2 linked regions of the Oceanicoccus sp. KOV_DT_Chl genome follow. The protein of the gene in region 1 binds, or shares a complex with, the protein of each later gene. Links are inferred from orthologs where the notes say so. Each region holds a gene or a part of one and is shown on either strand. Other genes may lie near its edges. The genes, in order: uvrA and mfd.

The links.
Region 2: the proteins of uvrA (region 1) and mfd are in contact, whole or in part, in a crystal structure (PDB 4DFC), measured with the Escherichia coli proteins. The link is inferred for Oceanicoccus sp. KOV_DT_Chl from one-to-one orthologs.

Annotation. Positions count from the first base shown.
Region 1 is NZ_FQLF01000005.1:771,975-786,313, forward strand. The notes cover bases 10,445-13,781. They hold uvrA (excinuclease ABC subunit UvrA), read left to right. Parts: upstream 10,445-10,758; coding sequence 10,759-13,581; downstream 13,582-13,781. Other genes in these bases: ssb (single-stranded DNA-binding protein), read right to left, coding at 10,445-10,492; UNITIG_RS20895 (D-2-hydroxyacid dehydrogenase), read left to right, coding at 13,603-13,781. Outside these bases: Vi polysaccharide biosynthesis UDP-N-acetylglucosamine C-6 dehydrogenase TviB, read left to right, coding at 51-1,328; UNITIG_RS20845 (phosphomannomutase), read right to left, coding at 1,421-2,779; UTP--glucose-1-phosphate uridylyltransferase GalU, read right to left, coding at 2,800-3,627; UNITIG_RS20855 (mannose-1-phosphate guanylyltransferase/mannose-6-phosphate isomerase), read right to left, coding at 3,679-5,088; fabA (bifunctional 3-hydroxydecanoyl-ACP dehydratase/trans-2-decenoyl-ACP isomerase), read left to right, coding at 5,387-5,911; fabB (beta-ketoacyl-ACP synthase I), read left to right, coding at 5,999-7,216; UNITIG_RS24720 (hypothetical protein), read right to left, coding at 7,291-7,458; gephyrin-like molybdotransferase Glp, read right to left, coding at 7,524-8,522; moaB (molybdenum cofactor biosynthesis protein B), read right to left, coding at 8,529-9,065; UNITIG_RS23190 (hypothetical protein), read right to left, coding at 9,058-9,195; UNITIG_RS20880 (sugar nucleotide-binding protein), read right to left, coding at 9,195-9,953; more of ssb, read right to left, coding at 10,016-10,444; more of UNITIG_RS20895, read left to right, coding at 13,782-14,339. UniProt on the Escherichia coli protein: The UvrABC repair system catalyzes the recognition and processing of DNA lesions. UvrA is an ATPase and a DNA-binding protein. A damage recognition complex composed of 2 UvrA and 2 UvrB subunits scans DNA for abnormalities.
Region 2 is NZ_FQLF01000004.1:380,131-395,112, forward strand. What follows is about bases 6,437-10,416. They hold mfd (transcription-repair coupling factor), read left to right. Parts: upstream 6,437-6,748; coding sequence 6,749-10,216; downstream 10,217-10,416. Other genes in these bases: UNITIG_RS17275 (CsiV family protein), read left to right, coding at 10,301-10,416. Outside these bases: nqrE (NADH:ubiquinone reductase (Na(+)-transporting) subunit E), read right to left, coding at 1-563; UNITIG_RS17245 (NADH:ubiquinone reductase (Na(+)-transporting) subunit D), read right to left, coding at 563-1,225; UNITIG_RS17250 (Na(+)-translocating NADH-quinone reductase subunit C), read right to left, coding at 1,225-2,001; UNITIG_RS17255 (NADH:ubiquinone reductase (Na(+)-transporting) subunit B), read right to left, coding at 1,994-3,208; UNITIG_RS17260 (Na(+)-translocating NADH-quinone reductase subunit A), read right to left, coding at 3,211-4,545; more of UNITIG_RS17275, read left to right, coding at 10,417-11,281; UNITIG_RS17280 (S-methyl-5'-thioinosine phosphorylase), read right to left, coding at 11,301-12,008; UNITIG_RS17285 (mechanosensitive ion channel family protein), read right to left, coding at 12,092-13,189; UNITIG_RS17290 (DUF6763 family protein), read left to right, coding at 13,512-13,832; UNITIG_RS17300 (hypothetical protein), read right to left, coding at 14,806-14,982. UniProt on the Escherichia coli protein: Couples transcription and DNA repair by recognizing RNA polymerase (RNAP) stalled at DNA lesions. Mediates ATP-dependent release of RNAP and its truncated transcript from the DNA, and recruitment of nucleotide excision repair machinery to the damaged site.

The sequences.
Region 1 (14,339 bases):
GGCACAATCGGCTAACTAACATCCTTATTACTGACGGAGCACATGCAATAATGCCATTCAAGGATCAACCCAAAATCGCCATTATCGGCCTCGGCTATGTCGGCCTTCCTCTGGCCGCAGAGTTCGGCAAGCAACTGCCCTGTGTCGGTTTCGATATCAATCAAAGGCGAGTGAAAGAACTACAACAGGGTCTGGATAACACCCTCGAACTATCTACTGAAGAATTGAGCCAAGCGACGCACTTGCAATATTCCTGGCAAACCGAAGACATCGCTGATTGTGATATTTATATCATTACAGTGCCGACACCCATCGATGACAGCAAACAACCAGACCTGAGCCCGCTTATCTCGGCATCCAAATTGGTTGGCGCCGTTATCCAACAAAACAATATTGTTATCTATGAATCAACTGTTTATCCCGGCTGCACGGAAGAAGCCTGCATCCCGGTGATAGAGGCTACGTCCGGCCTTACTTTCAACCAGCACTTTTTTGCTGGCTATAGCCCGGAACGCATTAACCCCGGTGACAAAAATCATCGTGTCACTAATATCATCAAAGTCACTTCAGGCTCCACCCCTGAAACCGCTAACTATGTCGATCAACTTTACCAACGAATAGTGACCGTAGGCACACACAAAGCCAGCAGCATTAAAGTCGCCGAGGCGTCCAAAGTTATCGAAAACACTCAGCGGGACGTCAATATCGCACTCATTAATGAGCTGGCCTTAATTTTTAATCGCCTGCATATTAATACCGAGGACGTGCTGGAGGCGGCTGGTACTAAATGGAATTTTCTGCCTTTCCGTCCAGGCCTGGTAGGCGGCCACTGCATTGGTGTCGACCCCTATTATCTGGTTCACAAAGCCGAGCAAGCCGGCTACCACCCGCAGATTATTTCCGCCAGCCGGCGTATTAATGATCGCATGGGGCATTTAGTCGCCACGGAAGTGATGCGCCTGATGACACAAAAACGCATCCACATTGTTGACGCTAACGTTTTGATTCTGGGTTTGGCTTTTAAAGAAAATTGCCCGGATTTACGCAACACCCGGGTAATGGATATAGTTAACGAATTAAAAAGCTGTAACGCCAAGGTTCATATCCATGATCCATGGGTATCTGCAGAAGAAGCCAAGCAAGTATTCGACGTCGATCTAGTAGAAACACCACAAACCGATTTCTACGACACCATTATTCTTGCGGTAGCACATGACGAATTCAAACAAATGGGAATAGAGAATATTCGCCAGCTAGCCAAATCAGAGTCCATTATTTTTGATATCAAATACGCCTTCCCTAGTGACGCAGTTGACGGCCGCTTATAAGCTTCCAGAGTTATTCCCAGACATTAAAAAAGGCACTAAGTGCCTTTTTTAATGTCTGGAAAATAGATATCAAGACGAAGCAGCTAATACACTCAATTAACGCTAGCCAATAAATCAAGCAACACTTTAGTTTTCGCTTCCATCAGTTCGCTGCTACCTTTGCTTTCCACATTCAATCTCACCACCGGCTCAGTGTTAGACATCCGCAAATTAAACCGCCAGTCTTCGAACTCCATACTCAAACCATCGGTGTGATCCACTTTTAACGCCTGATCAACAAACTGGCTCTCTGCCAGCTTGATTGCCGCACCAGGATCCGCAATTGTACTATTAATCTCACCACTACAAGGATAAGCAGCCATTCGCTTCAAAACCATAGTTGACAAAGGCTCTCCGCGTTTCGAAATTAATTGCGTAACTAACAACCAGGGAATCATGCCACTATCACAATAAGCAAAATCACGAAAATAATGATGAGCACTCATCTCACCGCCGTAAACGGCATTCTCCAACCGCATCCGCTCTTTGATAAACGCATGCCCTGTTTTACTCTGCACAGCAGAGCCGCCATTGGCCTCAACAATATCAATCGTATTCCAGGTTAGTCGCGGGTCGTGGACAACTTTTTCACCCTTGCTTGCAAGCAAAAATGCTTCTGCCAACAAGCCGACCACATAATAACCCTCAATAAAATCGCCATTTTCATCAAAGAAAAAACAACGGTCAAAATCACCATCCCAGGCAATACCCAAATCAGCACCATGTTCTTTAACAGCATTGATAGTGATCGTACGATTTTCTGGCAGCAAGGGGTTGGGCACGCCGTTAGGAAAATTTCCATCCGGTTGGTGATGCAGTTTAATAAACTCAAAGGGCAGTTTTTTCTCAATTAAATCAATAACTGCACCGGCACCACCATTGCCCGCATTCACGACAACTTTTAATGGTTTTAACTCAGCCACATCAACATAAGTTAGTAAATGCTCGATATAGGCCTCAGCATGATCGAGTGACTGCATCTTTCCAGGGTTCTCAGTTTCCGGAAAATTATTTTCCTCAGCCAGTCGCTTGATATCAAATAACCCGGTATCACCACTGATAGGCTTGGATTGTTCACGTACAAACTTCATCCCATTATAATCTTTGGGATTGTGGCTTGCAGTTACGGCGATGCCGCCATCCATTGCAAAGTGCGAAGTGGCGAAATAAATTTCTTCTGTACCACACTGGCCGATATCGTAAACATCAACCCCGGCATCCATTAACCCACGACTTAATGCCGCTTTTATGTCCTCACTTGAAAGCCGGATATCATGACCAACTACTACTTTTTTGGGCGAGACAACCGCCGCATAAGCGCGACCAATCGCATAAGCGATATCTACATTGAGTTCATCCGGGACCCGGCCTCGGATATCATAGGCTTTAAAACAAGTTAATTCTTTTGACATCAATACGACTCTTTAAAAAGTTATTGGGCTTTGTAAATATTTTTATAAACAAAATTAGTCGCATCCACAAAACCATCGACGCTACCGCAATCAAAACGTTTGCCTTCGAATTTATAGGCCATAACGCAGCCATTCTTAGCCTGCGTTAGCAGTGCGTCGGTCAATTGCACTTCCCCACCCTTGCCCGGCGGAGTATCCCGTAAAATATCAAAAATATCAGGCGTTAAAATATAGCGACCAATAATGGCCAAATTTGATGGTGCTTCATCAGGTTTGGGTTTTTCCACCATATCGTCCACCCGATACAAACCATCTTTTAATGCCTCACCAGCGATAACACCGTATTTTTCAGTTTGATCTTTGGGTACTTCCTGAATTGCCACAATACTGCAACGAAACTGCTTATATAGCTTGACCATTTGCGCTAACACACTATCGCCATCATTAAGACATAAATCATCCGATAGCACTACACCAAAAGGCTCATTACCGATTAGCGTTTCGCCAGTCAAGATTGCATGGCCCAAACCTTTCATTTCACGCTGGCGGGTCATAGTAAAAGTCGCCTGATCTAGCACGCCGCGAATACTAGTTAAATAAGTTTCCTTCGCCGTGCCGGAGATTTGATGCTCCAACTCATAACTAATATCAAAGTGATCAGTAATTGCGCGCTTACCTCTCCCTGTTACAAACGCCATTTGATTCATACCAGCAGCAATAGCTTCCTCAACGCCATATTGCACCAGCGGTTTATTCACTACTGGCAACATCTCTTTAGGCATAGACTTGGTTGCGGGTAAAAATCGAGTACCGTAACCGGCAACGGGGAATAAACATTTTTTTATCATTGAGACTTACCACTCATTGGTTAATTAATTTAATTCAAGTCTATAAAATTTCTATTTACTGCGGCCATAAACATCTTCAAAGCGCACAATATCATCCTCCCCCAAGTAACTGCCACTTTGTACTTCAATCAACTCCAAAGGAATAACACCAGTGTTGGCTAAGCGATGCTTTGTTCCAAGCGGAATATACGTTGACTGATCCTCAGACAATATAAATTCCTTTTCTCCACAAGTAACCACCGCGGTACCACTCACTACAATCCAATGTTCCGCGCGATGGTGATGAAGCTGTAACGACAATTTTTGGCCGGGAGTAACAATAATTCGCTTAACTTGAAAACGCTCTGACATCGCCAGTGATTCATAAGAACCCCAGGGACGATACACCTTGGTATGTGAGTTAACTTCATCACGCTGCTGCGCTTTGAGCGTATTAACAATCGCTTTAACATCCTGCACTTGATCCTTGTCTGCGACCAGTACAGCATCTGCAGTCTCAACGACCACTATATTATCTACCCCAACAGTAGTCACTAAGCGGGAGTTACTATGAATATAACTATTACCTGTGTTGTGTAAAATAGTATCGCCTTTTGCCACATTGCCGGATGCATCTTTTTCCGCTACATCCCACAGACTGGACCATGCGCCCACATCACTCCAACCACAGGAAAGCGGTACTACCATCCCTTTTTTAGTATGTTCCATCACAGCATAATCAATGGAATCACTTGGGCAAGCTTCAAACGCTGCGGCCTCCAAACGGATAAAGTCGAGGTCATTCTCCCCTTGATCAAATGCGGTCTGCACTGCCAATAACATCTCTGGTGCAAACTGCTTCAACTCATCAAGATAGCTTTGAGCACTCAGCAAAAACATGCCGCTATTCCAAAAATAATCACCACTAGTCACGTATTGCTGGGCAACATCGGCAGACGGCTTCTCGACAAATTCAGCCAATGGATAACATCCCTCTACCAGCTGATCGCCCCGACGTATATAGCCATAGCCTGTCTCAGGCGATGCAGGCACAATACCAAAAGTCACTAGGCTACCCTGCTTAGCCTGCACCAAGCCCGCCTCAACCGCTGCAGCAAATGCGGCAACATCTTTCACAATATGATCCGCAGGCATCACCAACAGCACTGCTTCGGCATCCTGTTTCAATGCCTGTAATGCAGCTGCAGCTACTGCCGGAGCTGTATTACGGCCAACCGGTTCAAGAATAATCGCATTTGCCTGACATTTTGCTGAACGCAATTCTTCAGCCACCAAAAACCGGTGTTCCTGGTTACAAACCACTATGGGGTCGACGGCCTCCAAGCCTGCCGACCGTTGCAGGGTTTCCGCTAACATACTCAAATCACCAGCTAAAGGCAGAAACTGCTTGGGATTCAATTCTCGCGATAACGGCCACAAACGGCTGCCAACTCCGCCCGAAAGGACAACAGGTATTAACATTTATTTTTCCTTATTGGTTCAGCTCGATAATTTAGTGGCGATAGCAGTCTTGCATAAGTCAGATATTGACAGGCAGGTGCTACCACACAATTAAATCAACACTTTTTTACCTATATAAAATCGCTTCAGATAATTTATTATTCTGTGATACTGCTGCAATCCTATAATATGAACAACAATATTCCCAGTACAATCAACACCTTAATAGTGGCAATTATTGGCTTGCGACGCTGCCATCGATTACAATGTCGGCTTTTCGCCCTCAGCAGGGTAATTTTTCTATCTACTGGACGCCTTTATGTCAGCCCACGACAAACACTCATTCACCAAAGAAGATTTAATTGCCTCAGGCAATGGCACCCTACTCGGTGACGGCTTTGCTCGATTACCGAGCAACAATATGTTGATGATGGACAGAATAACCCATATTTCCAGTGAAGGTGGCGCCAACGGTAAAGGTGAAATAATTGCCGAGCTAGATATCAATCCATCACTGTGGTTTTTTGATTGCCACTTCAAAGGCGACCCGGTAATGCCTGGCTGCTTAGGGCTGGATGCAATGTGGCAGCTAGTCGGCTTCTTTTTAAGCTGGCGCGGTAACGAAGGTATGGGGCGGGCTTTAGGTTCTGGCGAAGTTAAGTTTACCGGCCAGATTTTACCTACGGCCAGCAAAGTCACTTACCAACTTGATCTAAAGCGCGTCATAGAACGCAAACTGGTGATGGGAATCGCTGATGGCACAGTATCGGTCGATGGTCGCACCATCTATACCGCAAAGGATCTTCGGGTTGGATTGTTTCAACCTGATAATATGAACTTCTAAAATAGCACGGCAAAACCGTCTGCAAAGATTTAACATTAAGTCGGCCACCACCACCCTGCGAATGGTCTGGACATTACGAGGTATTACATGAAGCGCGTTGTTATCACTGGTCTTGGCATTGTTTCCTGCATCGGCAACGATATCCCTGCTGTGCTTGATTCCTTAAAGCATGGTAAATCCGGTATTCGATATCGTGAAGACTATAAAGAAAGAGGCATGCGCAGCCATATTGCCGGCACTATTGATATTGACTTCAAGGAGCATATTGACCGCAAGCAATTGCGCTTTATGGGTGATGCGGCAGCCTATGCCTATATCGCCATGCAGCAAGCTGTGAACGACTCGGGATTATCTGAGGAGCAAATATCCAATCCCCGTACTGGCATTATCGCAGGATCTGGCGGTGCATCTTCAGCCAATCTTATCGAGTCAGCCGATATTTTACGCGAGCGCGGCATCAAGCGTGTTGGCCCCTACCGCGTCACTCAAACTATGGGCAGCACGGTATCAGCCTGTCTAGCCACTCCCTTTAAAATTAAAGGCGTTAATTATTCAATCTCTTCAGCATGTGCTACCAGTGCTCACTGTATTGGTAACGCCATGGAGCAAATCCAATTAGGCAAGCAAGACGTTGTATTTGCTGGCGGCGGAGAAGAAGAACACTGGACTTTAAGCTGCCTTTTCGATGCGATGGGTGCACTATCAACAAAATACAATGACACTCCCGAAAAAGCCTCCCGCGCCTATGATGCCGACCGCGATGGTTTTGTGATTTCCGGTGGCGGCGGCATGGTGGTATTGGAAGAACTGGAACATGCCAAAGCGCGCGGCGCCAAAATTTATGCCGAAGTGGTCGGCTATGGCGCCACTTCAGATGGTTACGACATGGTCGCCCCTAGTGGCGAAGGTGCCGTTCGCTGCATGGCGCAAGCGTTGGCCACCGTGGATGGCCCCTTGGATTACATCAATTCTCACGGCACATCTACCCCAGCCGGTGACATTCAGGAGCTTAAAGCTATCGTCCAGGCCTTTGGCGACAACTCACCGATGATCAGCTCGACCAAATCACTAAGCGGCCACTCCTTGGGCGCCACTGGTGTACAGGAGGCAATTTATTCTTTATTGATGATGGAAAACAATTTTGTCTGCGCTTCAGCCAATATCGAAAACCTCGATCCTGAAGCAGCATCACTTAACATCGTGCGCGAGCGGCAGGATAATGTAACCATTACCCGGGCAATGTCCAATAGCTTCGGTTTCGGCGGCACCAACGCCAGCTTGGTATTTCAAAAATTTGATAACTGATAAGACCAGCCCTGGCAGTCATCATTAAAAAAAGCCCGCAAAAACGGGCTTTTTTTGTGCCAACCGCTAATCGTTCAGGTCACCAAGTCACTTAACATAATTACTTGCACCACATCACCTTTAGCAATAGTCATTTGCGGTGGCAACACCACCAGCGCATTGGCCCAGCTAACTGATGCCAGCACCCCTGAACTTTGGTTTGAATACAATTGCGCAACACCGTCCTTAACATTCGCCCGCAAATACTCCTGACGCCCACCCGCTCGATTCCATTCAAAACCCGCTTCGGCATTGGCATATGCAGGCGTTACTTCAGCCTGCCCATAGCCGCCAACAGGTAAGGCTTAGCTAGTAAACAAAAAGTAACAAACACCGAAGATGGGTTACCCGGCAGGCCAAAAAATGGCGTGCCATTTACCGTCCCAAATGCCAACGGCTTACCGGGCTTGATATTAAGTTTCCACAAAGCCAATTCACCTAGGGATTCTACTGCGGCTTTTACATGATCCTCTTCACCCACCGACACTCCGCCGGATGAAATAATCACATCGGCCTGACTGGATAACTGTTTTAACTGCTGGCAAGTACGCTCGAAATCATCTGCAACAATGCCGCCATCCAGCACCTCACAACCCATCGCGGTTAATAATGCCGTCAACGTATAGCGATTAGAGTTATAGATCTGACCTTCAGCTAAAGTTTGCCCCGGCTCCACCAACTCATCACCAGTCGATAACACAGCCACTTTTAATTGACGATACACCTTAACCGAAGTCATACCAATGGAGGCCAGCAAGCCTATATCCTGCGGCTGTAAGCGCCGACCTTTAGCCATCACCAAGCCACCAGCACGTATATCTTGCCCTTTGGGCCGCACATGCTGTCCAAATTTAACAGTGTCGATAATGCGGATCGCTTCGCCAAAAGCGTTGGTATCCTCCTGCATGACTACTGTGTCCGCACCTTCAGGAATTGCCGCACCGGTAAAAATACGTGCTGCTGTGCCTGCTTTTAACGGTTTACCAATCGCTCCGGCAGCAATGCGCTGACTCACCACCAACTCACGGCTCTCATTACTGCTATTTCGTGCGGTGCCACTGGCAGCGATATCTTTAAAACAAAAGGCGTAACCGTCCATTGCACTGTTATCACAAGGAGGCACATCAATAGTTGAACGCTGATCTTCAGCCAACACCCTACCCAATGCCAACAATAGCGATACTGATTCAAACTCTGCTAGCGGCTGCGCCGACGCAATGATTTTAGTGAGCGCTTCTTCAACTGGCATTAACGGCGAAGTAGTCATTCAAAACTAGCCTTGCGTTTGTTGTTCAGCACGGGTTTTTAACACCCCAACAAAATTACAGGGACGATGACTGCTATCCAACTGTTCGCGAATAATTTTCCCCCACGCTGTTTGACACGCGCTGGTGGAGCCCGGCATACAAAAAATGACCGTTTCATTAGCCAGACCAGCAATAGCTCGAGATTGCACCGTGGATGTGCCAATCTCGTCATAGGACAGAAAGCGAAATAACTCGCCAAAGCCATCAATTGTTTTATCAAACAACACACTGACAGCTTCCGGTGTGGAATCCCTCCCGGTGAAACCGGTACCGCCTGTGATCAGAATTGCCTGCACCTGAGTATCAGCAATCCACTTCGATACCACGGCTCTAATCAAATAAACATCATCTATAACGATTGTTTTATCGGCTAAGTGATGACCTTCCTGCAGCAAACTATCAACCAAAAACTGCCCCGATGTATCATTCGCCTCTGAACGCGTATCGGAAACGGTAAGCACGGCAACATTCAACATTTGCCTGTCACTACTCACACTACTCATTCACTGTATCCTTGCCGACATGGCTATCCACCGTTTTATTTTCAAATATTTTTTTCACCGTGGGCACCACAAACGCACGCCAGGGTAATTGTTTTATACCAAAGGTATTACGAATTTTATCACAATTCATCAAGGCCTAGGCCAGTCAGTATCAGCAGTATCGACTGATTCAAGCTGTAATAACTGCTCATTAGCTTGCGTATATTGCGAAACCACAGCCAACACTGTTTCAGCAAATTGATAGCTGCTCACCGGATCTGAACTGCAATAATGGTAGGTTCCCCATGCATTACAACCGCAACTCAGCTGATCAATTAACCCCGAAATAACTCGGGCTAAATCCTTGGCATGCAACGGGCAACTTTTACCAGTACTGGATAAAGTAAGGCTTTCCTGCGCCTTAAATCTATCCAACAAAGTCGTCAATAAATTATCTTCCCTACTACTAAACAAAGGGCCAGTTCGTAGAATGATATGACGGGAGCAACTGCCCCGGAGTAACTCTTCCATCCGCGCCAGTAGTGCACCCTCCCGACTAGCGGGCACCACTTCATCCTTTTCACGGTTACGCCCTCCATCGATGCCATCAAATACTTGACTAGTAGACAAAGAAATTACAGGAATGACAGCACGGTCGCAGGCCTGCGCCAACATAGCCAAAGAATCGATCAAACTCTCGGAGGCCTGCTGCTGCAAACTCTCAAGGCTTAACGCATTCACCACTACACCAATATCAGCGGGAATATTCAACTGTGGTTTTATTTGCTCACTAGTATCGGAGTTAAGCCACTCAGCGCCCACTGATAGAAAAGGGCGCTGACGAATAGCCAGCTGAGCCTCCAACGCATCGCGTATCTGGCCATCCAGAGCAATGATAAGAACTTTCACTTATTCGGCACCGCGTAGTTGATTGGGCCTAAAACGGGATATCGTCGTCAAAGTCATCAAAATTACCGGCCGGTGCTGCGGCTTGCTGGGGCGGGGCTGTTGACGTGACTGCTGGGGCGCTTGCTGCGGGCTTGTTGAGGTGCCTGCTGTTGAGGTGCTGAATAACCTTCACTCTGGTAACCGCCAGCTTGCTGCCCGGCACCACGACTATCCAGCATTTGCATTTCATTGGCGACAATTTCAGTCGTATAACGGTCATTACCGCTCTGATCCTGCCACTTACGAGTCCGTAAAGAACCCTCTAAATAAACCTTGGACCCCTTGCTCAAATACTGACCAGCAATTTCCGCCAAACGATTGAAAAACACCACTCTATGCCACTCGGTTCGCTCTTGCTGCTGCCCGGTCTGCTTGTCTTTCCAGCTTTCTGATGTCGCCACCGTAATATTGGTAACCGCATTGCCATTGGGCATGGACTTTTGTTCGGGGTCATTCCCCAGGTTGCCAATTAAGATGACTTTATTCACGCCGCGGGCCATGGTGATCTCCAGAGTTCATACAATATTTTAGTTACAGCTAAGTGACTGAACTATACCGCGTGAACCCAAACAAGGCTAGCCGACAAAGTACTTTCACCAACGCTTACAATCAAACCTACGACCAATAAACCACTTAGGCAGTATTAACGTAAGAAAATAAATGACAAGCACTTTGCCTACTGTCCGCTCAGCCAATTATAATACTCTGTTTCGCTGCGCCCGTTGCAGGGGCGGCATTGCCTACAGCTGTAATTAGGAACACATAAATGGATACCATTCTGGTCAGGGGTGCACGCACCCACAACCTTAAAAACATAGACCTCGATATCCCTCGAGACAAGCTGGTAGTCATTACCGGCCTATCCGGCTCCGGAAAATCTTCGCTGGCATTCGATACCTTGTATGCCGAAGGGCAGCGTCGTTATGTAGAATCGCTATCCACCTATGCACGCCAATTTTTGTCGATGATGGAAAAGCCTGATATTGACCACATCGAGGGCTTATCACCGGCAATATCTATTGAGCAAAAATCCACCTCCCACAACCCTCGCTCCACCGTTGGCACAATCACTGAAATTTACGATTATTTACGCCTGCTCTATGCCCGTGTCGGCGAACCCCGCTGCCCTGACCACGGCATCAAACTGGAAGCCCAAACCATTAGTCAAATGGTCGATGCAGTAATGGCATTACCCGAAGGCAGCAAACTCATGCTGCTAGCGCCGATTGTGAAAGAACGCAAAGGTGAGCATTTGCATGTATTTGAACAATTGCGCGCTAACGGTTTTGTCAGGGCGCGCATCAACGGCACAGTGGTGGATCTGGACGATGTTCCGGAATTGGAAAAAAATAAAAAACATTCTATTGAAGTTGTAATCGATCGATTTAAAGTCAGAGAAGATTTAAAACTGCGCTTGGCTGAATCCTTTGAAACCGCCATCGAATTAACTAGCGGCACCGCGACCATTAGCTATATGGATGGCGAACACGGTGACATCGTGTTTTCTGCGTTGTTTGCCTGTCCTACGTGCGGCTACAGCATAAGCGAACTAGAGCCTCGCCTATTTTCTTTTAACAACCCCGCAGGTGCTTGTGAAGGCTGTGATGGTTTAGGAGTAAAATCTTTTTTTGATCAATCCCGAGTAGTACTACACCCTGAATCCAGTTTAGCCGAAGGCGCTATTCGTGGTTGGGATAGACGCAGCGTCTATTATTTTCATATGCTGAAGTCACTCGCTGAGCACTACCAATTCGAAATCGACAAACCGTTCAACAAGCTCAGTAAAAAGCATCAGAAAATAATTTTGCAGGGGTCCGGAAATGAAAAAATAAACTTCAGCTATGTTAATGATCGTGGCGATGTTTTTCAGCGCACCCATAAATTTGAAGGCATTATGCCTAATATGGAGCGACGCTATCGTGATACTGACTCACAAATGGTACGCGAGGACCTGGCTAAATTTTTAAGCACACAGCCCTGTCCCGACTGTGTAGGTACACGCCTGAAGCGCGAGGCACGGCATGTATTTATAAAAAATCGGGACCTCCCTTCTATCGTCGCTATGCCTGTTGGCGAGGCCCTGCACTATTTTGAAAAATTAAAACTCACTGGCAGCAAGGGAAAGATCGCTGAAAAAATATTAAAAGAATTACGCGACCGCTTTACCTTTTTAGTCGACGTGGGATTAAATTACCTGACACTTAACCGCAGCGCAGAAACTCTTTCCGGCGGCGAAGCCCAGCGTATCCGTTTAGCCAGCCAGATTGGCGCAGGCTTGGTTGGCGTGATGTATATACTTGATGAACCCTCGATCGGTTTGCATCAACGCGACAACGAACGTTTACTCAAAACCCTTAATCATTTACGTGATCTTGGCAACACTGTTATTGTGGTGGAACACGATGAAGAAGCTATCCGCTTAGCTGACCACATTATTGATATCGGCCCAGGTGCCGGCATTCACGGTGGCCGGGTGGTCGCAGAGGGCAGCTATCAAGATATTATTAAGTCTAAAGACTCTTTAACCGGGCAGTATTTATCGGGGAAAAAGTCTATCCCCATACCCGCCAATCGCACGGCTTTCGATACTGAAAAACAATTGGTTCTCAGCGGCGCCACCGGCAATAATTTGCAAAACGTGACGCTCAAAATTCCGCTGGGAATAATGACCTGCATTACCGGTGTGTCCGGCTCAGGAAAATCCACACTCATTAACGGCACTCTATATCCACTAGCCGCTACTGAATTAAATGGCGCCTCCACTTTAACGCCCTCACCCTATGAGGACATAAGCGGCCTTGAGTTAGTCGATAAATGCATCGACATTGATCAAAGCCCTATCGGTCGCACACCGCGCTCAAATCCCGCTACCTACACTGGTATTTTTACCCCGGTGCGTGAATTGTTTGCAGGCACCCACGAAGCACGTTCGCGCGGTTACAAACCCGGTCGCTTTAGCTTTAATGTTAAGGGTGGCCGCTGCGAAGCCTGTCAGGGCGATGGTGTCACCAAGGTTGAAATGCACTTTTTACCTGACATTTATGTACCCTGTGATATCTGTAAAGGCAAGCGCTACAATCGTGAAACACTGGAGATACGCTATAAAGGCAAAAGCATCCACGAAGTACTGGATATGACTATCGAAGATGCCAACAGTTTTTTTGAAAATATTCCTTCAATTGCAAAAAAACTGCAGACGCTGATGGATGTCGGTCTGTCTTATATTCGTCTAGGCCAAGCTGCTACTACTTTATCCGGCGGTGAAGCGCAGCGAGTAAAATTATCCAAAGAGCTTTCCAAACGCGACACAGGTAAAACACTGTATATTTTGGATGAACCTACCACCGGTTTACACTTTCATGATATACAACAATTACTGAATGTTTTACATCGCCTACGCGATCACGGCAACACCATTGTCGTTATCGAACATAATCTGGATGTGATTAAAACTGCAGACTGGGTTGTCGATCTTGGCCCCGAAGGTGGTAGTGGCGGCGGCCAGATTATTGCCACCGGCACGCCCGAGCAAATCGCCAAAAACAAACAATCACACACCGGACGCTTTTTAAAGCCTATGCTTAAATAACCGATTTTTTTGGAGTTAGCTATGTTTTTACGCTTCTGCCTCACACTGGTACTGCTGCTAAGCATGCACCTTTGCTTAGCATCAAACCCCGATTCAGATCTAACTAAACCGTCAGCAGCAGCACAGCAAATGATTGCGACATTGCGACTGCAAGAACATAACACCGCCAGTCGCGAACACCCACGCTGGCAAAAACCTAATCACATTGTGGTGGTAGTACCACCAGAATTTGCAGCCATGTCCACTCCCTTGGTCACCGCATTGCAACAAATCGCTGGTGACATTCCACTCAGTACTTACCAACCGTCAGCACAGGAAAAACCACCTGCCTATCTACAGCAAGCTGATGTTGTATTTGGCTGGTGCAATCAGCAATTATTATCCTTGCTACCTAAACTGGTGTGGATCCAACAATTCAGCGCAGGCGCAGAAAAATGCACCAGCACCACCGGCATTACCCAACAGGATTTTATTCTCACCAACGCCCAACATATGGCGTCTCCAGTGATCGCCGAACACGCCATCGCGATGATGCTATCACTGACACGCCAACTACCTTTATACCAGCGCCAACAAATGCAACAAACATGGCAACGCCCCACACAACTCACCAGCACCGACATCAATCAAAAAACTTTACTCGTTTTAGGCTTGGGAGGCATTGGTACCGAAGTAGCCAAGCGTGCACACGGTCTTGGGATGAGAGTCATTGCCACCCGCAACTCCAGTCGCAAAGGACCAGAGTATGTCGATTATGT
Region 2 (14,982 bases), on another replicon or contig:
GTGATAAAGGTAATGCCTAAACCTTGTAAACCATCAGGCACATCACTGTATTTCATTTTTTCGCGGATACCGGCCAGCGCTACAATTGCCAACGCCCACCCCACACCGGAACCGAGACCAAACACTACGGACTCACCAAAATCATAATCGCGTTCAACCATAAACAGTGACGCCCCCATGATGGCGCAGTTAACGGTAATCAATGGCAGAAACACACCCAGCGCGTTATAAAGTGCCGGTACAAATTTATCCAGAAACATCTCCAGCATTTGTACCAGAGCCGCGATAACACCTATATAACTAAGCAGGCCTAAAAAGCTTAAATCAACCGCTGCAAAATCCGCACTTAACCAGACCAATGCACCCTCTTTTAATAGATAGGTGTAGATAAGGTAGTTAACCGGTACGGTGATGGCCAGCACTACGATTACAGCAATACCTAAACCTATCGCCGCGTTCATTTTCTTGGAGAGAGCTAATAAGGTACACATACCCAGGAAAAAGCTGAGCGCCATATTGTCGATAAAGACAGAGCGCACAAACAAACTTAAAAAATGTTCCATTACACAGCCTCCTTCGCGCGAGTATTCGCTGTGATTTTAAATTCAGGCTCTTCTACCTGTTCTGTTTTCCATGCGCGCAAAGCCCAGATAAACAAACCAATCAGGAAAAATGCGCTGGGCGGCAACAACAACATGCCATTAGGCACATACCAGCCGCCATCGTTCACAAGCGGTAGAATTTCGATACCGAACAATTTACCGGAACCAAATAATTCACGGACAATCGCGATCGCTATCAAAATGGTACTGTAACCCAAGCCGTTACCGACACCATCAAAAAAGCTGGGGATCGGCGTATTTTTCATCGCAAAGGCTTCAGCACGCCCCATAACAATACAGTTAGTGATAATCAAACCAACAAATACCGATAGCTGCTTACTGATCTCGTAAAAATAGGCTTTGAGTACCTGATCCACAACAATAACCAGCGAGGCAATAATAACCATCTGTACAATAATACGGATACTTCCTGGAATCTGATTGCGTATCAATGAAATACAAAAGTTAGAGCAACCCGTTACCACGGTCACAGACAAAGCCATAACCAATGTTACTTTCAAACTGGATGTGACTGCCAGTGCTGAACAGATACCCAGCACCTGCAAGGCTATGGGGTTGTTCTTGAAAATAGGATCGATTAGAGAGTCCTTCACTTTAGACATTATCCTGCCTCCCCTGATCGTAAATTAGTAAGGAATTTCTTGAAGCCTTTATCACCCATCCAGAACTGCACCAGATTGGTGACACCACGACTGGTTAACGTTGCACCGGCTAATCCGTCTACCTGGTAATCTGCACCAGCTGCATCGGGGGCTACTGAGCCTTTTATCAGTTCGATTTCAACATCTCCGTCCTGATACACTTTTTTTCCCGGCCAGAGCGATTTCCATTTTGGGTTATCGACTTCACCACCTAGCCCAGGTGTTTCACCGTGCTCGGAAAAGCCTAAACCGGCAATGGTATTGCCATCGTTTTCCAAAGCCAAAAAGCCATGTAACGTCGACCACAAGCCATAACCACGAACAGGCAAAATAATTTTAGTTAATTCACCATCCGTTTCTACCAAATAGACAAGTGCATATTTTTCACGGCGTGAAATTTTTGCCAGATCATCTTCAGCGGTTAATCTTGCGGATAAATCAGCTTCTTTGGCTGAGCGCAGTTGATCAAAACTAGCGGCATCCACCTCATCGGTATAAACACCTTTATCCAGATCGACTACTTTTGCGGTAACCAATTCATTGAATTGTGCTTCAACATCCTGACCAGACTGCAACAAGCCAGCCGCTGCCAGAATATTGCTGTAACGGTCCAACTTCTTATTAGCTTGCTGTCGATCTTTCAGCAAGACAGCAGCACTGGCAACTACCAACGAACACACTATACATAACACCAAGGCGACAATAATGGTCCTTGAAGTCGTTTCTTTATTAGCCACGGGCGAGCCTCCGTTTAATGTTAGCTTGCACCACAAAGTGGTCGATCAAAGGTGCGAACAAGTTGGCGAACAGAATGGCCAACATCATGCCTTCAGGAAAGGCAGGATTAACCACTCGGATTAACACCACCATTATGCCTATCAACGCACCAAACCAATATTTCCCGGTGTTAGTCATAGAGGCAGACACGGGGTCTGTCGCCATAAACACCATGCCGAAAGCAAATCCACCAACCGTTAAGTGCCAGTACCAGGGCATAGCAAACATCGGGTTTGTGTCTGAACCCAGCATGTTAAATAAAGTGGTCAATGCAAACATGCCAGCAAAAACACCCAGCACAATACGCCAGGAAGCTATTCTGGTAATCATCAAACCGGCTAAACCGATGAAGATCGCCAGCGTTGAGGTTTCACCCATCGAGCCTGGAATCGTTCCAAAGAAGGTTGAATTCCAGCTAAACGCAGCTTCCAGTGCATCAACACCACCACTGGCAGCAACGGATAACGCGGTTGCCCCTGTGTGACCATCAACCGCCGTCCAAACTGCATCACCTGACATTGCTGCCGGATAAGCGAAGAACAAAAAGGCGCGACCGGTAAGAGCAGGATTGAGGAAGTTCTTACCTGTACCCCCGAACACTTCTTTACCTATTACCACACCAAAACTGATACCCAGCGCCACCATCCACAGCGGGATGGAAGGCGGACACGCCAGTGCAAATAAAATCGAGGTTACGAAAAAACCTTCGTTTACTTCGTGGCCACGCTTCATCGCGAATAACACTTCCCAAAAACCACCAACAATAAAAGTCGTTAGATAAACAGGAATGAAATACCAAAAACCGTACCAGAAATTATCCCAGATACTATTTACGTCATTACCAGCGAAGGCCATGATTAGACCGCTTCGCCAATCATCGTTCATTGCTAACTCAGTGGCCGCATGAATGGTATTAGCCTGGAACCCCACATTCCACATACCAAAAAACATAGCGGGGAAAGTACACAACCACACGGTAATCATGATCCGCTTAAGATCTACACCATCGCGAACATGCGCAGATGTTTTGGTGGTACTACCAGGAGAATAGAATATGGTATCTGCTGCTTCATACAGCGCGAACCAACTTTCGTATTTACCGCCCTTATGAAAATGCGGTTCAATATCATCAAGAAATTTGCGCAGTGCCGGGAACTTTACCGCCATGATTAACCCTCCTTCTCTATACGAGTCAGGTTATCGCGGAGTATTGGACCATACTCATACTTACCTGCACAGACATAGCTACAAAGGGCCAAGTCTTCTTCATCTAATTCAAGACAGCCCAGATCCTGAGCCATCTGGGTATCACCCACTATTAACGATCGCAGTAATTGGGTTGGCAAAATATCCAGCGGCATAACTTTCTCATAATTACCCACTGGCACCATCGCCCGCTCACTACCATTGGTAGTCGTCGTAAAGTCCATCAATTTACTTTTAGTTAATTGGGAAATGTAAATACCCAATACAGAATGCTTTTCGCGGCCAGGTGACATCCAGCCCATAAATTCGCGCTCACTGCCCTCGAGCAATACCGTTACTTGCTGGTGATAACGACCGAGATAAGCCACTGAGCCAGAAGCGGTGCGACCGCCTAAAACTGAACCGGAAATAATACGGTTGCTGCCAACCTTCATCTTACCCGCAGTCAACTCATCCAAGTTCGCACCCAGTCGTGTTCTCACTAATTCGGGACGCTCAACTTGTGGGCCTGCCAATGAAATAACACGGTCTGTATATAATTTACCTTCAACAAATAGTTTGCCAATGGCGATGACATCTTGATAGGCGATACTCCAGGCGACTTTTCTGGTACTCACTGGCGCAAGAAAATGCATGTGCGTACCAACCAAGCCAGCCGGATGTGCCCCCGCAAATTCTTCAGTAACAACTGGGGCACTGCCAGTCTCTATCGCCGCACCTGGTGCTTTAGCAACAAAGACTTTGCCATCGGTTAATTTACTCAATACCGTTAAACCATCGGCAAAAGCAGTCGCCTGTTCGGCAATAATAACGGCGGGATCAGCTGCCAACGGGTGAGTATCAATGGCGGCTACAAAAATAGCGTTGGGCGTGCTTGCAGGTGCGGGTACTCGACTATACGGGCGGGTGCGGAAGGCAGTCCACTGCCCTGAATCAACCAGCGTGGTAACGATTTGCTCACGACTCAGCTGGGTAACATCACTGACAGTGGCAAATATTTCTGACGCATCACCCTCAATATCAATAACCACCGATTGCAAAACACGCTTATCACCGCGGTTAATGGCGGCAATGGTGCCACTGGCCGGGGCCGTATATTTAACCCCTTCGGTTTTCTTATCGGTGAAAATGACCTGACCAGTCTTGACCTTATCCCCGACCTGCACTTCCATAGTTGGCTTCATACCAACATAGTCAAAGCCGATTACAGCAACTGATCGCGCTTTCACGCCGTCACTAATAACCTGCACAGGTGTACCGGAGATAGGCAAGTCCAAACCACGATTTATCTTAATCATAGATATGCCTGAAATGTTGAAAGTTAAAAAATCGGCTTTAATGGGCAAATTTAGCACTAAAAAGCACTTAAATTGATCCTTTCCCGCAAGCTGCCTCTCTAGGATAGACCATAAAAGCTGCGGCTACCGGCGGATTTATTGCTAAAGAATTTAGCCCATCAAAAAAATGGCGCAAGTATAAAGAGTGAGGCCTGTAAATACCATAGGTAGTGGCCGCATTTGTTTGATTTGTAAGAGATTTAATTCAATAAAGTGAATGCCCCGGCAATCTTGGGACAACTATATTTAAAAATAACGGCCAGTCTCAGCTTCATAGCTACCAAGGGGATTCTCAGGGTGTAAAAAAACCGCCTTGAGACGGTTTTTTATTAACGCTAACTGAACGCGTAAATACTCAGGGCTCTTTCGGATAGACCCGGTAATCAACACCCGCCATTTGCTCCAATACGCGATGGACCTGACAGCTATAGCCAAACTCATTGTCGTACCAGCAATACATAATTACCTGATTACCATTTACTACTGTTGCTTCCGAGTCATAAATACAGGCATGGCGCGAACCCACAAAATCACTGGAAACCACCTCTGGTGAATTGGAAAAATCAATCTGCTTACGCAATGGCGAATGCAGCGCCACCTGCCGCATATAATCATTAACCTCTTCTACGGTAGTAGATTTCTCCAGTGTTAATTTCAAAATCGCCATAGACACATTCGGCGTAGGTACACGAATCGCGTTGCCTGTTAACTTCCCCTTCATAACGGGCAACACTTTAGCTACCGCTTTGGCAGCACCCGTTGAAGTAATAACCATATTCAATGGCGCTGAACGACCACGGCGATCTGCCTTATGGTAATTATCAATCAGGTTTTGGTCATTGGTATAGGCGTGAACAGTTTCGATGTGCCCGGAGACAATGCCAAACTTATCGTTCATGGCTTTTAAGGGTGGGGCAATAGCATTAGTCGTACAACTCGCTGCAGAAATAATGCGATCTTCAGGGCGGATATCGCTGTTATTAATGCCATGCACAATATTAGGGATATCGCTCCCAGGCGCGGTCAGAATAACTTTCGAAACACCAGGACGAAGATGCCGCGACAAGCCCGCCGCATCTTTAAACATACCGGTGTTATCAATCACGATGGCATTGTTAATACCGTATTCGGTGTAATCCACTTCCTCGGGGAGCCGGCATAAATGACTTTGACTTCATTGCCGTTAGCAACAAATGAACTGCGCTCTTCATCAACACGAATGGTGCCTTTGAAAGGGCCATGGATAGAATCGCGACGCAGTAAACTGGCGCGCTTAACCAAATCATTAGCGGCACCACCACGACGTACAACGATAGCCTTTAAACGCAGATTATCGCCGCCACCAGTTTTCTCAATCAGCAATCTGGCCATCAACCGGCCAATACGACCAAAACCATACAGCACAACATCTTGTGATGGTCGCGCCGGGGTTTTATCGTCAATTAATTCTTTAACCTGTGATTTAACGAAATCCTCAACACTGATACCTTGCTCTCTAGGGCCCTCTTCATACATTACCGCTATACGGCCAGCGTCAATATGAGCAATCCCCAAGTTGAGGTCTGACAAGGCTTTAATCACTGGAAATGTTTCAAACTCTGAAAGTTCATTGCCCTCAACCACCCGGACCGCGCGGTGCGCCTGCATGATTTCCAAAACCGATAGATTGACTAGATTTTGACCATAGATATAGGTTTTAACCCTGCCACGATACAACTTACCAACTAATGGAATCATTCCTTCGGCTAGCGCTTCGCGCTCTTTCCAGTCTTCAAAGTAATCATCAGGGCGTTTACGGTTGCTGCTATCAGTACTCACTGTCGTATACCTATGTTGGTGTATTTATGTTGGATGTATTTAATGTTCTTAAGGACATCTTATTCGGCCAAATATCTAACCACTTCTTTAGTCCCGACCCCGAAAAACGAGCCAGCAAAAAAGGGGCGTATTATGTTCATTCACCGAGCCAAGTTCAACTACTGGTCAACCAATTACGGGCAAATTGCCGTAAAAAATGAGCTGCACCCAAGATCCTGACACGTTTCCTAAAAAGCAGTCGCACAATGCCGGTGTAAAAGCCCCCTTGGCAAGCTACAATAGCGCCGCCTATTTTTGTCGGCCTATAGCCGGCTTTTAAATACATCGTTAATCACTAAGTAATACTATGACCAAGCTTGCTTTGCTCTCCCCTCTTCCTGCAACTACTGGCAGCGATCGTCATCGCTGGGGGAGTCTCTACGGCAGTGCTCCGAGCTTGGCCATTGCCAATCAGGCGCAATCATCCAGGCAACTCACGCTGGTCATTTGTAACGACACCGCCAGCGCACTCAGACTGGAACAGGAATTGGCATTTTTTGCGAGTGACCTGGATATTCTTCATTTCCCTGACTGGGAAACACTGCCTTACGATAATTTCTCACCGCATCAGGATATTATTTCTGAGCGACTCACCACTTTACATCGATTATCACAACTGGAACACGGTATTCTGGTTGTTCCAATTTCAACCTTGATGCATCGACTGCTTCCTAGTGATTATTTGCATGCCCATAGCTTGGCCATTAATGTCGGCCAGCAATTTAATATCGACAGCATGCGTCTGCAACTGGAAGCCAACGGCTACCGCTGTGTGAATACAGTTTATGAACACGGTGAGTTTGCCCTGCGCGGTTCGATCATGGATATTTTTCCTATGGGGAGTCCGCACCCTTTCCGGATTGATTTACTTGATGATGAAATAGATACGCTACGCACCTTTGACCCCGAAACCCAACGCACCGTCGAACAAGTACAACAAATCAGCCTGCTGCCCGGCAAAGAATTCCCATTGGATGAAGCCGGTATCAAACGCTTTCGTGATCAATGGCATCAACAGTTTGATGTCGATCACCGGCGCTGCCCGATTTATCAGGATGTCAGCGAGGGTATTGCGCCAGCGGGTATCGAATATTATTTGCCCTTATTTTTTCAACAAACCAGCACCTTATTTGATTATTTACCCGCTACCACGATGGTGACCTGCACCGAAGGGTTGGAAGCTGCTGCTGATCAATTCTGGCGCGACCTGCATCAACGTTTTGAAGATCGCAATATTGATCCACAACGACCACTGTTAAATCCCAGCCAATTATTTATTGCAACCGAGCAACTATTTGCTGCGCTCAAACAATATCCACGAATTATTTTACATCGCGATGCACTGGAAGCCAAAGCTGGCAATTACAATTTTGATAGCCAGCCGCCGCCGTTCCTAAGCATTAACGCACAAGCAGAAAATCCGTTAATCGAACTGGAAAGTTTGATAGCAAATGCTGACGCTCGCATCTTATTTTGTGCCGAAAGTGCCGGCAGAAGAGAATCGTTGCTGGAGCTTTTACAGCGGCACAATATCAAACCAGCTCTGTTTAATAGCTGGCAGCAGTTTATAGCCAGTGATGAAATGCTAGGTATTACCGTAGGGCCATTAGAGTCAGGCTTAAAGCTCGATAATATTTTACTGATTGCTGAGCCACAGCTATTTGGCCAGCGTGTGATGCAAAGTCGTCGCCGTCGCAAAATGCAGGACAACAGCGATGCAGTCATCAAAAACCTCACCGAATTACGATTGGGCGCTCCAGTTGTACATATTGACCACGGCGTTGGACGCTATCGCGGTTTACAAAGTATTGGCATTGACGGTGAAGAGACTGAATTCCTGACACTGGAATATGCAGACGGCGCAAAATTGTACGTCCCCGTCGCCTCACTCCATTTAATCAGTCGCTATAGTGGCGCCGATGAAGAGATGGCACCACTGCATCGCTTGGGAAGCGACAAGTGGCAAAAAGCCAAACGTAAAGCCGCAGAAAAAATACGCGATGTAGCCGCCGAGCTACTGGATATCTATGCACGCAGGGCCGCCAGACCCGGGCAAAAACTGGTGGTTCCCGAGCAAGCCTATCAAAAGTTTGCCGCGGGCTTTCCCTTTGAAGAAACGCCGGATCAAGAAACAGCTATCACTGCAGTACTGGCAGACATGCAAAACACAACAGCAACGGATCGCCTGGTCTGTGGCGATGTGGGTTTTGGTAAAACGGAAGTTGCCATGCGCGCGGCATTTGTTGCCGCACACAACAGCAAACAAGTCGCTATTTTAGTACCCACAACATTACTGGCTCAGCAGCACTATGAATCCTTTAAGGATCGATTTGCTGACTGGCCGGTAACTATTGATGTGCTATCCCGCTTTCGGTCAGTCAAAGAACAGGAGCAAATACTTGCTAAAGTGGCCAGCGGTAAAGTAGATATTTTAATCGGCACCCACAAACTGCTGCAAAAAGATGTAAAGTACCATGATCTCGGCTTATTAATTATCGATGAAGAGCACCGCTTCGGAGTACGCCAAAAAGAACAGCTAAAGTCCCTGCGCGCCGAAGTCGACATTCTCACCTTAACCGCAACACCTATCCCCAGAACGCTAAACATGGCAATGTCGGGAATGCGCGACTTATCCATTATTGCCACCCCACCGGCCAGACGACTCTCGGTCAAAACCTTTGTTCGAGAGTGGGATAATGGTGTAATAAAAGAAGCCATACTGCGAGAAATATTGCGCGGCGGTCAGGTGTATTACCTGCACAATGAGGTTAAAACTATCGAGCAGTCTGCTCGGGAACTAAAAGCGTTAATACCCGAATTACGTATTGGCATCGGTCACGGGCAAATGCCGGAGCGGCAACTTGAGCAAGTGATGTCGGATTTTTATCACAAACGTTTTAACCTATTGTTATGTACCACCATCATTGAAACCGGTATCGATATCCCTAGCGCCAACACCATCATTATCGACCGCGCTGATAAATTTGGCTTAGCGCAATTACACCAATTGCGTGGACGCGTCGGCCGCTCTCACCATCAAGCCTATGCCTACCTGCTTACACCCGGCGTAAAGAACATGACTCGTGATGCGGAAAAACGCCTGGAGGCCATCAGTCAGGCGGAAGATTTAGGCTCGGGATTCACCCTGGCTACTCACGACCTGGAAATACGTGGTGCGGGAGAACTATTAGGCGATGACCAAAGCGGGCAAATTCATAGCATCGGCTTTACCCTCTATATGGAAATGCTCGAACGCGCAGTTAACGCAATCAAACAAGGTAAAACGATCGATCTGGAACAATCATTTGATACCAGTAGTGAAGTTAACCTGCGCTTACCCGCGCTAATCCCCGACGACTACTTACCCGATGTACACACACGGCTGATTCTTTATAAGCGCATCGCCAGCGCTGAAAACAACAACGATTTACGTGAGCTACAAGTTGAAATGATCGACCGCTTCGGCTTGTTACCGGACCCGGTGAAAAATTTGTTTCGCGCCACACAAATTAAACTGCAAGCACAGCAGATCGGGATCAAGAAAGTAGAAGCATCGGCCGCAGGCGGCAAGTTAGAATTCGCCGACAATACCCAGGTTGAACCCATTGCGCTGGTAAAGCTGGTACAAACACAATCAAAAACCTATCAACTGGCCGGCGCTACCGCCTTGAAATTTAGTGAAGCCCTGGAAGATAGAGAACTACGCTTTAGTTTTGTTGAGGACTTAATCAACAAGCTGACGCCGGTTGACCCACTAATTCAGTCGCAAAACTAGCCTGTGATAACCAGAGTACATTACACTTAGCCCATGAAAACAATATCCTACATAGTTTTGGTAATCTCGTTTCTCGGTAATGCCTTGAGCATACAGGCACAGCCATCTGTGGAAGTCGACATCCCCAAGTGGTATCAGATTGAGGTGCTGATCTTTGCGTATCAACGGGACAACAGCCAGCAAGAACTATGGCCACAGGAGCTTGGGCTAAAATACCCGCAGCGTATTCTGCAACTTAAACAAGCCACTGCCAATCAGGTCATCATTAATGAACCAATACCGCCTATGGTGTCTGTTTTTGATAGGACCTTCAGTGAAGATACTACGCCAGCAGATGCAACTATCACTGAAAGCGACGTGCCAGCAAACGAGCCTGTGGTCGACAACAACAAACAGCTCTTAAATGATAGTGAGTCGACAGTTTTACCGGTGATGACGGTCGAACTGGAGGAACAGCCTTTTACTCTGCTAGCTAAAGAGGAAATGACCTTTCAAACTATTGCTAAGCGGCTGGCAGCCCAGCGCAATATTCGTCAGCTATTTCATGCGGCCTGGCGACAACCCATTCGTGAACGTGACACAGCAGAAAGTATTTTAATACGTGGCGGCGATCAATATGATAATCACTTTGAACTGGAAGGCTCCCTTAGCATTGGCCTGGAACGCTATCTGCATATTAGTACTGATTTATGGCTGAGCAACTTTGTCAGCAATGCCGGTTTGGATAAAACCCCTTGGCCTGTATTACCGCCGATACCAATAACATCCAAAGCCGTTACGTCTTCGCTAACGCCCTCGGGCGACCCATTTCTCAATAGCGCGCAAAATAATTTATTTAGCGATCAAACCTTTAGCTTTGATAATCCCTTTATCGATACCGCCGGTAATCTGTTTTCAGTAGCAGAAACTATTACGCTGCGTCAGGAACGTCGCATGCGTAGCCAAGAGCTGCATTATATCGATCACCCACTAATGGGTTTACTGGTGCGAATTACACCCTACGAAAAACCCTTATCAGCAGAAACGCCGCTACCCACTACCAATATCAGCGAGCAGCAAAATTAAACCGCTGCCAACAGCGCCCTTACCTGCCCATGCCTGACGCTATCACCCGATGAATATCATCCATAGTGATTAGGGTTGAACTGCGTCCAGCGGCAGGATTAACCACCAGACAAATACTGGCATAATCGATACCTAACTCTCTGGCCAACACCGCCTCCGGCATTGCTGTCATCCCGACAATATCGCAACCATCTCGCTCCAGGCGATTAATTTCCGCGGCTGTTTCCAGGCGCGGGCCCTGGGTGACCGCATAAACCGCTTTATCGCTTACCGCCAAACCAATATGTTCAGCTGCAGATAGCAATGCCTGACGCAATGACGCTGAATAAGGGTAACTAAAGTCCACATGCTCCAGCGCAGCCGCTTGATCACCAATGGCAACACCATCAAAAAAAGTATGCTCACGGTCGTAACTGTAATCCACAAGCTGATCCGGAATAACTATGGCTCCCGCAGGCATCGATGGATGAATACCACCCACCGCATTAACCGCAAGCACCCTATCCACCCCTAACTGCTTTAACGCCCACAGGTTGGCTCGATAATTGACTTTATGTGGCGGAATTCGATGCGGACTACCGTGACGCGCAAGAAAAACTACATCACGACCATTTAGCTGGGTTTGAATAATGGCTGCAGACGTTTCGCCATAAGGGGTAAGCCGCTCGCCTACGGTTGCGCCCTGTTGAAAGTCGTTAAGACCGGTACCACCAATAATCGCCAACATTCAGATTAACCTTTCATTCAACTGTAATTTAATCCCAACGGCACACGATTATATTGCGCCACAATCGCTTTCATCCAGGCTGACTATTGAGAGGAAGCTAAATGGATAGCATCTGGTACTTTTAGAGTTGTTGTTGGATAGGCCACATCAGCTTCGTGATGAAAGATGATATCCAGTATTTCTAACAACACCCGCTGTTTTACTTGGTGGTACTCCACCCAATTGGTTGTCTTGGTAAAAGTGTAAATAAAGAACTCCAATGAAGAGGGGGCGAAGCTATTAAAATTTACGATCAAGGTTTGCTCATGATCAATATCTTCATGCTGTTCTAATAACGTTTTAACATCGGCAACAATGGCTTTTACTTTGCTGGCATCGTCATAGCGCACACCGATCTTTTCATAAATACGGCGATTATGCATACGCGAAGGGTTTTCAACAGAAATATGACTAAATACTGAATTCGGCACATACAAGGGCCGCTTATCAAAGGTTCTGATTCTGGTCTGACGCCAGCCAATATGTTCGACCGTGCCCTCAATTTCCTTATCCGGAGAACGCACCCAATCACCAACCGCAAACGGCCGATCAAGATAGACCATTAACCCACCAAAAAAGTTGGCCAGTAAATCCTTGGCAGCAAAACCAACGGCGATACCGCCTACCCCACCAAAGGCGAGGACACCTGATACGCTGTAACCCATGGTTTGCAGTATCACCAATGCAGATGTAATGACTACAGCAGCGCGCACTAATTTCCCCAGTGCAAGTACCGTGGTTTCATCCACCGGTTCATCGTATTCAGAGGAGATTAAACGCCTTTCAACCTGGTAAATTACCCGAATTAAAAACCACGCTAATAATGCCACCACTAACAAAGAGCGAACATTGCCGAACATCTGAAACACAACGGCATCAGAGCTGTCGATCAACACCTGAGCGACCAAACTAAAACCGAATAACCACACCATAAATCCTGCAGGCTTTTTGGCCGCTTCGAGCAAAGCATCGTCCCACAGGTTGTGGGTCTTATTAAGTTGAACGTCTAACTTCTTAAAAGCCAACCCCAGCAGATAATGAGCAAGCAGGGTTGCCAAAACCAGACTAAAAACCTCCCACAACCAGGGATAAGCGGATATATCAACGCCAAAATACGTTTGACCTGCCAACGACTCACTCATATTACGCTTCTCTAAAATGCTAATTGGTCACCCTCTGTCGATAGGCGCCATGAATTACACTCATTTTGAACTGAACAAGCCATAAGTTATACAAATTTATCTCGAACAACCCAATTCTTATATTAAAACCCTATAAAAAACCCTTTATAAAACATGGACTGCAATTTTACAAATCATAAGCTATTGAAACGCTGGAATATTTCATAACAGTAAAAAATATCGATCACTAATACGACTTAATAACAATTAAAACTACGAGGCTGGACAGCAGGTTTTTACGTGTTATTTTGAACTTAAGCGATTAATAAATAGGGGCGTTGTAATGAAGAGCACTATTCCACAAATCGGTAATTGGTATAGAGAAATTCAGCAAGGTTTAATGTTCGAAGTGGTTGCAGTTGACGACAGCGCACAAACGATTGAAACCCAATTTATCGATGGTGCTATCACGGAATTTGACTTTGATAGCTGGCGTGAAATGCTATTGGAAGAAGTCGAAGAACCCGAAGATTGGCGCAATGCTTATGAGCTCAGCAGCGAAGATTACGCCAACGCCGATGATACTTTTTATCCGGAAGACTGGAGCGGACCACTGGAAATGATCGAAACAGACATCGTTAATGGTATGTACGACGATTTCTAATAGACCCGCACCTAAATAATGCATCAATCCAGGCGCTGCTGACCAGCGCACAGTGCTAGCCATCTCACCTCTTAATGGCAATCACCCTTACCCATTTTTCTCAAGTAGCAGCGTACAACGCACCCTTCCCGCATTCCCGGCCCGTAAATTAATCCGCTACCAAAGATATAAACTGTACAAAAAACTTGCAGCACACCCTTTACTGTATATAATCACAGAACTGTATATAAAAACAGATCGCACTAGCTAGCTTCAAGCGATGACACAGACCAAGGGAATTCATGATGACCAAGCTTACCCCCCGACAAGCAGAAGTACTTGCCCTAATCAAAAGTAATATCGAAGATACTGGCTTCCCGCCAACGCGCGCCGATATTGCCCGTCAGCTAGGGTTTAAATCTGCCAATGCCGCAGAAGAACACCTAAAGGCATTGGCTCGCAAAGGCGCAATCGAAATGATTCCGGTGCATCAAGAGGCATACGCATTCCCGATGACGAGCACGCAGGCATTCCAATCGTTGGCCGAGTTGCCGCTGGCAGCCCTATCCTGGCGCAAGAACATATTGAAGACTATTGTGAAATGCCCCCCTCTTTCTTTAGTCCCCGCGCGGATTATTTTCTTCGAGTCAGTGGTGACAGCATGATCGATATTGGCATTTTTGATGATGACCTATTGGCCGTGCACAAAACGTCCACAGCGAATAATGGCGAAATTATTGTCGCTCGAATTGATGATGAAGTGACCGTAAAGCGTTTAAAGACCACACGCAGCAAACATCAAATCCTGCTGCTACCGGAAAATCAGGATTACCAACCAATCGAAGTGGATCTACGCCATCAGGATTTTGCCATTGAAGGCCTAAGCGTTGGCGTAGTAAGGCGACAGTAAAATTACTCCAGGCAATAAAAAAGCCCCGTAGGGGCTTTTTTATTGCCTGGAGCACGATCATTGCGAACAGCCGAACCTTCAAATTCAATGCAAGGTATGGGTTATTTCTTCTTCAACAATAGCATCATCCTCTAATGTTTCTTCAGTAATATGCGCGGCAGCTTGAATTCCTGCCTGGATCATCACTTTAGCGACATCCAGCCCTGCATCCCCCATATACGCCTTTGATTCATCAGAAAAACGAATATTCACCAATGGCTC